One region of the Herbaspirillum sp. NPDC101397 genome, then DNA from elsewhere that is predicted to be linked to it. Evidence: predicted binding sites of a transcription regulator. Region 1 holds the regulator's gene; the other holds the start of a gene.
What was found. The regulator FliA, encoded in region 1, starts transcription of late flagellar genes. The targets are predictions, from matches to a motif close to CTAAAGTTTNNNNNNNNNNNGCCGNTA.

Region 1 (4,388 bases):
CCGCCGGTTTCAGCGCCAGCCTGTCGCGCCTGATCACCGAGAACCTGCCGCAAAGCCCGAAATCGCAAGACGCCATGTTCTGGGTCAAGTCGGTGCTGGCCAAGAATCTGATGACCATGGCCAACGAAAACGAATTGCTGGAAGAAGGCGGCGTCTACGCGCTGGTCGGTCCGACCGGTGTTGGCAAAACGACCACGACCGCGAAACTGGCGGCGCGTTGCGTGATGCGCCACGGTCCGGGCAAGCTGGCGCTGATCACCACCGACGGCTACCGTATCGGCGGCTACGAGCAACTGCGCATTTACGGCAAGATCCTCGGGGTGATGGTGCACTCGGTCAAAGATGAATCCGATTTGCGTATCGCACTCGACGAACTGCGCGGCAAACATACTGTCCTAATCGATACCGCCGGCATGGGCCAGCGCGACCAGATGGTGGCTGAACAGGCTGCCATGCTGTCGGGCGCAGGCACTGACATCAAACGCCTGTTGTGCCTCAATGCAACGGCGACCGGCGGCACGCTCAATGAAGTCGTGAGCGCGTATTCCGGCGACGGCCTGGCGGGTTGCATTATTACCAAGCTCGACGAAGCGGCAACCATCGGCAACGTGCTCGATGTTGTCATCCGTCAAAAACTGAATCTGTATTACGTGGCGAACGGTCAGCGCGTGCCGGAAGATTTGCATGTTGCCAACAGGTTGTATCTGGCCGACCGCGCCTTTAAACTGAAACGTGAAACTGCGCCGTTCGAATTCCAGGACGCCGAGTTGCCGGTTGTGGTCGGACCGACGGCCACGGCCATGAATGACAAAAGCCTGCGGGAGGTGATCCTTGGCTAGCTATGACGTTGATCAAGCGGAAGGACTGCGACGGATGCTGGAGCGTCCGACGCCGCGCGTGTTTACTTTCTTCTCGGTTCTTCCCGACGACGAAAAAGGCGCGATGCTGATCAATCTGGCAGCCTCTCTTGCCGCCGCCGACCACAACGCATTGTTGGTCGACGCTTGCATGACGCCCTCAGTGATCTTGTCGCGTTTTGGCGGTGTTGCCGTGGCGACGCTGCTCGACGTCGCTCGTCAGGAGCGGCATCTGGATGAAGCGGTGCGCATGGTGCCGGAAGGTTTTGCACTGGCGCGCCTGTCGCGCAAGAACGTATCGGCCTCTACCCATCCGCAAGCCTCGCGGCTGGCGCAGATTTTCGACGGACTGACCGAAGAATCCGACATTACGCTCATCAACGGCGAATTGAATGACGAGGAGTTGCTGCCGGTCCCGGCCATGGAAATGGGCGAAATCGTGGTGCATATGTCGACCAGTCCGACCTCGATCAAGGCCGCATACGTCTTGCTCAAGGGCCTCAGCGACAAGCTCGGTCGCCGTCCTTTCAATCTGCTCGTGAGCGGTGGTTCGGACGCGGAAGCGCAGATGGTCTACGCCAACATGGCGCAGGCGGCCAATCGTTACCTGGCGGCGCAATTGCATTTCATGGGCTCGATCCCGGCAGACGAACACATCCGTCGTGCATCCGGGCAGGGGCGCACCGTACTGGAAGCATTCCCGTTGGCCGGCGCTACGCTTGCGTTCAAGCGCCTGGCGGATCAGTTTTCGTTATCCAATCTCACCAAGGGCACGTACGGTATGGCGACCGATGGTGCAAGTCTCGGAGTATGACGCGCCTGGCATTGCATGATCGTTCGTACTCACCATTATTGACGAGATGAGTTCTATGTATAACGTCAAAGGAAAGACGACCAAGAACGATTTGCTGGAGCTGCATGCGGCGCTTGTCAAAAAGCTGGCGCATCAGATGAAGGCAAAGCTTCCACCCAGCGTGGAAGTCGACGACTTGATTCAGGCAGGCATGATCGGTCTGCTTGATGCCGTCAATCGCTATGAAGAAACGCACGGCGCGCAGTTCGAAACCTACGCCGTGCAGCGTATCCGCGGCGCCATGCTGGATGAATTGCGCAGCAGCGACTGGCTGCCGCGCAGCATCCGCCAGAATACGCGCAAGATCGAAGAGGCCATCCATGTCCTGCTGCAGCAGCTCGGCCGTCCGCCGCAGGAAACCGAGGTCGCCACGCAGCTCAAGATGAGCTTGGTGGAGTACCAGGATATGCTGACCGAATGCGGCGGCCATCAGTTGATCTATTACGAAGACTTCCACGACGCCGACGGCGGCCACGAGCATTTCCTCGATCGCTACCAGACCCGGGACACCGACGACCCGTTGCAGAACCTGATCAACGGCGGTTTCCGCGACGCCGTCATCGATTCGATCAAGGCCCTGCCCGAGCGTGAAAAAATCCTCATGGGCCTGTACTATGAGCAGGAAATGAACTTGAAGGAAATCGGCGCCGTCATGGGCGTGTCCGAGTCGCGGGTTTGCCAGCTGCACAGCCAGGCTATCGCCCGCATGCGCTCGACTTTGAGGGAGCAGGCGTGGACTGGAGTAGCGTAGGAGGGATACTGCTGGCGTTGGGAGGCATCCTCCTTGGTTTGCTGCTTGAAGGCGGTCATCCCGGTTCTATCCTGCAGCCGACCGCTTTCCTGATCGTCTTTACCGGCACCGTAGGCGCCGTTCTGCTGCAAACCAGGCTCGACAATTTCGTCCATGGCGTCAAATTGCTGTCCTGGGTATTTTCTCCCCCGGTTCACAACCACCGCAAACTGATCGATAACATCACGGTCTGGAGCGGCATCTCGCGGCGTGAAGGTCTGCTGCATCTTGAAGAGCACATGAACGACAGCAGCGACCCCTTCGTCAAGAAGGGCCTGCGCCTGCTGATCGACGGCATCACACCGGCCAAGTTGCTCGAGATCCTCGAGGTCGATACCACTGCTTACGAAACCCGCCAGCGCCAGGCGCTCAAGATATGGGAAGCCGCCGGCGGCTATTCGCCGACGATCGGCATCCTCGGCGCGGTGCTCGGCCTGATCCACGTGATGGAAAATCTATCCGACCCCGCCAAGCTGGGTGGCGGCATCGCCGTGGCTTTCGTGGCGACGATTTACGGTGTCGGCCTGGCCAACCTGTTCTTCCTGCCGGTGGCCAACAAGCTCAAGGAATTGCTGGCCATGGAAGTGAACCGGCGTGACATGGTCGCCGACAGTCTGTTCGGCATCGCCAGCGGCGACAATCCGCGCGTGATCCAGGAGCGCGCTGAATCCTATTTCACCACCGCATGACCTACTGACGCACAACGCACATCATGGCGCGCAAAAAACATGAAGAAGAGCATGAGAACCACGAGCGCTGGCTGGTTTCGTATGCCGACTTCATTACGCTGCTGTTCGCGTTTTTCGTGGTCATGTATGCCATTTCCCAAGTCAACGAAGGCAAGTACAAGATCCTTGCCGACTCGCTGATCAACGCCTTCGGCAAGGAGCCAGTCTCGACCGCGCCCATCGTTGTCCAGGCGGGAGGCCAAGGCGCCCAGCAATCTGTTGCCCCTAAAATTACCCTGCAAAAGCCGCGCAACAGCGAGGCGCTGCGCCGCGAAAAAGAGCGCATGACCGACATGGCGCGCGACATCATGCAGGTGCTGGCGCCGCTGGTGCAGGAGGGCAAGGTGCGCGTGACGCAAACCAGCGTGGGCGTCAACGTGGAGATCAATGCCAACGTCCTGTTCGCGCCCGGCGATGCGAAGGTGAGCAAGGAGTCGGAAGAAACCCTGATCGCCATTGCCCGGGTGCTGAAAAACGACGATCACGCTATCCAGATCGAGGGGCATACCGACAATACGCAGATCAACACCAGCGTCTTTCCTTCCAACTGGGAGTTGTCGGCGGTCCGTGCCAGTACGGTGGCGCGGCTGTTCAACAACCAGGGCATCGCAGACCTGCGCCTGACGGCGGTGGGGCATGGATCGAATCAGTCTGTGGCTTCCAACGATACGCCCGAGGGGCGGCTGCGCAATCGCCGTGTCGATGTGATGATCCTGTCGCGATTGGCGGAGCAGGCGACCGAAGTGCCGTTTGCGGAAGAGGGTGGCAAGCTCGTTCCGCCCGCTCAGCCCAAGCCTGGGCCATAAAGCAAAAAGCCCGTTCGCAAGAACGGGCTTTTTAAATTCCGGAGGGCGAAAAAATCAGCCGATGCCAAGCGGTCGGCCCGAGCTACGCAGGCTCGATTGGCCATCCGGGCCATAGAAGGAGCCGTTGCTCTTGCCTTGCAGGATGTTCATGGCGTTCTGGTTGATTGCCATTTGCTTGCCGATCAGCAAGCCGTTGAGGCGATTCAGTTCGCGCGCGGATTGCGCCAGCGCAAACAGTTCTCCCCACACTTGTTTGTCGTCGGCAGAGCCGTGTTGTTCGATCCAGGTCTGCATGCCGTTTTCGCCGGCGAGGAAGCCCAGTGCAGCCAGCGCCTTGTGGCGCTGATCGGCCAA
Region 2 (4,388 bases), on a different contig from region 1:
CGCGCGGCATCGCCAATCGTTCGATGACGGCGCCGCTGGCCGGATCGATGCGACGAATTTCACTTTCTTCTCCTTCCCAGGTGCCGTGCCACAGCTCGCCGTCGACCCAGGTCACGCCCGTGACGAAGCGGTTGGAATCGATGCTGCGGATCAGCTTGCCGGTGGCCGGATCAATCTGGTGGATTTTGCGGTCGCGGTACTGCCCCACCCACAGGCTGCCTTCGGCCCAGGTCAGGCCGGAATCAAAGCCTTGGCCGGGCGCCGGGATCGACGCCAGCACCTTGCCGCTGGCCGGGTCGATCTTGTCGATGCGCTGCTCGGCGATCTGATACAGATAGGTGCCATCGAAAGCGGTGCCGGCGTCGCAGGCGCGCTCCAGCGTGCGCGCCGCATCGCCGCTGGCGGGATCGAAGGCAATCAGGCTGGCGCCGGTGGCGGCCCACACATTGTGGCCGTCCCAGGTGACGCCGTGCACGCGCTCGGCGCCGGGAAAGGGGCCATACTCGCGCACGATTTCTGCTGCATGCACGGCTGGTTCAGGTTTGGTTTTCACATTGCTGTTGCTGGTCATGGAGGTCTCCTGTTGATGCGCCGTGATCGGCGCGCAAGACAACTTTAGTCCATCGCCAGTGCAGCGGGGAGTAACAAGATTGTCGTGATTGCCGTGACCCCGACGCCACCCGCCAAAGGCGTCGACAGCCAACGACGCGTACGCGCCTGGCCGATGGCGTTTGCGTGGCCGGCGGCTTCCAGTCCTGCCAGCGCGCGTTGCACGGTACGCTGGCTGGCCCCGAGCGCCAACGCCAGCGCCGAGGTCGACCATGCCGCGCCGTCGGCAAGCAGCGCCAGCAATGCCGCCTGGTCGCCGGCGATGGGCGGCTCGAGGATGACGACTTCGCGCTCGCCCAGCGGCTTGAATGCGAATCCGCGCGGGGTGGCCTCGATCTGCGCCAGCGTCGCGACCAGCGCCCGCAGGCGGCCGACCTCGACACGCAAACGTGCGCGGTGCGACTCGTCCGGGCGGCGCGTATTGAAGACCCGGGCAATCAGGGTTTCGCGATCCACATCGCCAGGCCAGGCTTCGGCCAGAACGCGCGCCAGCGTGAACAGCAGCGGACGGCGCGCAAATGGCTTCCACGCCGGTCCCGGTCCCGATCCTGCCCCAATACCTCGTCGGCAAGCGTCAATTACCAACGCGTCCGAGACCATCAACGCAGCGACTTCATCCAGCCGCAAGGTTTGTTCACGGCCTGCGGAAACGCGCCTGGCTGCCGGTCGACCAAGCACGGACTGTGCTTCGGCCACCTCGGCCAGCAACGCCGGCACGCCGGCACGCGTCGCCGCGTCGTGTGCACGCGCCAGCGCCGCCTGGGCGACGGTCATCTGCAACGACCGCAATGCCAACTCCGCCGCTATCAGCGCCGTCACCGTCGCCAATGCAGGCGGCAGGCCGCGCGCATCGAGCCGCACCAACGCTGCTTCGGCCTGCTCCAGACGGCCAAGCAACACCAGCCTGCGTACCGCAATCAATCGCGCCTGCAAGGCATTGGCGCGATCCCCATGCGCATCCAGCGTGACCGTGGCGGCAGCCAATGCGCGCGGCGAACTGCCGATGTCGCGCACGGCCAGCGCCACTTCCGCTTCGGCGACGACACAACGGGCGCGCGCCAGTTCTTCGTGCGTGCCAAAACCACGGGCGGCGCGGCGCAACAGTTCCCGTGCGCGCGGATGTTCGCCGAGCTGGGCCATGGCGATGCCGCGCAAGGCCAGCGCAGGAGGATCGTCGCGCAAGGCGACGCGCTTGAGCGCGCCAAGCGCGTCGCCGGCGGCAAGCGCCCGTGCGGAAGCGGCGATTATCGAATCCATGTGTTGTCGTCAGCAGACATCAGCGAACATCAGCGGACTCCGCTGCAGCGTCCGGCTCCACCGGATCAACGTGGGTCATGACGTCCAGCACGTGATGCTGCTCCATGACGCGCCGGCGCGCCAGCGTGGCGATGGCATGTCCCTCGGTCACGGTCTGCCGGCCATCCAGTTCGAGGTGCACGTCGACGATGGTGAGGTCGCCCATCTTGCGCGTGCGCAGATCGTGCACGCCGAACACGCCGGGTGTGTCCAACAGCGTGCGGCGGATCGCCTGCGATTCCTCTTCCGACACCGCCTTGTCCATCAGGTCGTTCAGCGCGCGCCAGAAAAACACCGCGCCGGTACGCACGATCATGAGGCCGACGATCAACGCCGCGATCGGGTCGAGCAAGGGGAAGCCGAGCAGGTTGCCGGCGATGCCCAGCGCCACCACCAGCGACGACACGGCGTCCGAGCGCGCATGCCAGGCGTTGGCCACCAGCATGCTGGAACGCACGCGCTCGGCGACGCCCAACATGTAGCGGAACAGTATTTCCTTGCTGACCAGCGTCGCCAGCGCCACCCACAACGCTGCCAGATGGACCTGCGGCACGGTCGGCGCCTGCAGCTTGAAGAAGGCGGAGATCAGCATGCCGATGCCGACCGCCAACAGCGCACCGCCGAGCGCCAGAGAAGCAGCCGTCTCGAAGCGTTGATGGCCGTATTGATGATCGGCGTCGGCGGGATTGCGGCTTTGGCGCGCCGCGAACAACACGACGAAGTCGGCCACCAGATCCGACAGCGAATGCACGCCGTCGGCGACCAGCGCCTGCGACCCCGAAAACAGTCCCGTGATGATCTGCAACGTGGTCAGTACGATGTTGACGACAATACTGACCATGGTGCTCTGACGCCCTGCGAGATAACGCTGGTCGGCGCTCCCAGTGTCGTTTTTTTGGATAATTAGCATATTGACAATTCACACTTTTGAGCCTAAACAACCCTTGTACTTAACGGCGATTTACAGGATCATCTTGCCACATAACAATTCACCTAAAGGAACCGGAAATCCTGCCGATGAGCTCTGCACAAGGACTTCCGAGAAATAACATGGAACAATCAAGCCCGCAATCGCTGTCGCTCAACTTCGACAGAGTCAGCGGAGAACTGCTCGCTGCATTCACCCCGGTTGCGGGTGTTCAAGTCCCGAATCTCGTGATGCTGAAACAAATCCTCACCGACGGCGGCTTCACCAAGCTGTACATCGATGAAGCGGCGCTCGGCGATTTCGCCGCCAAGATCGCCGACGGCAAGGAAGCCCATTCGCAAAAGATCGGCGAGCGGCGCGACGGCGAGTTCCTGGTGGAAGTCTCGGACGATTTCATGGAAGCCTATCTGACGCTGGTGCCGCCGCAAGGCGGACGCGCGCGCGCCGTCGAAGTCGTCAATGAAATCCGCGCCCAGGGCATCACCCAGGGCATCCTGCACGAAAAGCTGCGCGGCGCGCTCGCCACCGGCCACTGTTCCAAGCTGCTGATCGCGCGGGGCGAGGATCCGGTGCAGGGCGAACACGCCCGCTTCGAGGCCCTGCTCGACAAGAAGGAAGAAGAACTCGCCGAAATCGACGACGACGCCGTGGTGCATTACGCCGACCTCGGCCACTTGCTGCTGATCAACGTCGGCGATCCACTGATGCGGCGCACGCCGCCGGTGCCGGGCGTCAACGGCGTCAACATCAAGGGCCAGGTAGTGCCGGCGCTGCCGGTTCCCGACCTCGGTTTCAACAAGGACTGCGTCGGCGCCGAACCCTCCAAGGACGATCCCGACCTGCTGGTCGCCGCCATCGCCGGCCAGCCGCAACTGATCACCAACGGCGTCAAGATCAATCCCATCGTCGAGATCGAAGATGTCGACCTGAGCACCGGCAACGTCGAGTTTTCGGGCACGGTCAAGATCAAGGGCGACGTCAAGACCGGCATGCGCCTGCGCGTGTCGGGCGACGTCTTCGTCGGCGGCACGGTGGAAGCGGCCGAGATCATTGCCGGCGGCAACATCACTGTCAAGGGCGGCATCATCGGCCACGCTGAAACCCAACCCGGCATGGCCTCCATCGTCGCCAAGGTCAAGGCCGAGGGTTGCGTGCAGGCATTGTTCGCCGAAAGCGCGCACATCGAAGCGGGCGACAGCATCATGCTGGCCGGCAATGCGCGCCAATGTGAAATGCTGGCCGGCAACGAGATCCTGGTCGGCAAGACCAATCCCAAGCTGGGCCAGATCATCGGCGGTCGCGCCCAGGCCACCATGCTGATCAAGGCGGTCGCGTTCGGCTCATCGAGCGCCGCCACCACCAAGATCCAGGTCGGCCTCGATCCCTATCTGGAAGAAAAGCTGCGCGCCAAGGAACAGGAATTCCAGAAGAAGCTCGACGACCTCAACCGCGTCATCAAGCAGCTCGCCCACTACAAGCAGAATCCCGAAAAGGCGCGCAACGGCGCCGGCGAAGAGGCCGAACTGAATCGCAAATTGCTGGCGCAGGAGGTCAA

Region 2: ACIROW_RS08350 (DUF342 domain-containing protein) is a predicted target of FliA. The motif match lies at 2,899-2,925, and genes of this name have one in related genera.

Annotation. Positions count from the first base shown of each region.
Region 1 is NZ_JBIWNS010000009.1:187,978-192,365, forward strand. It holds gene flhF (flagellar biosynthesis protein FlhF) at 1-839, shown strand, start outside; gene ACIROW_RS21315 (MinD/ParA family protein) at 874-1,671, shown strand; gene ACIROW_RS21320 (RNA polymerase sigma factor FliA) at 1,727-2,461, shown strand; gene ACIROW_RS21325 (flagellar motor protein) at 2,443-3,189, shown strand; gene motD (flagellar motor protein MotD) at 3,213-4,034, shown strand; gene ACIROW_RS21335 (flagella synthesis protein FlgN) at 4,089-4,388, opposite strand, start outside.
Region 2 is NZ_JBIWNS010000003.1:101,650-106,037, reverse strand. It holds gene ACIROW_RS08365 (hypothetical protein) at 1-571, opposite strand, end outside; gene ACIROW_RS08360 (helix-turn-helix domain-containing protein) at 616-1,866, opposite strand; gene ACIROW_RS08355 (cation diffusion facilitator family transporter) at 1,886-2,815, opposite strand; gene ACIROW_RS08350 (DUF342 domain-containing protein) at 2,956-4,388, shown strand, end outside.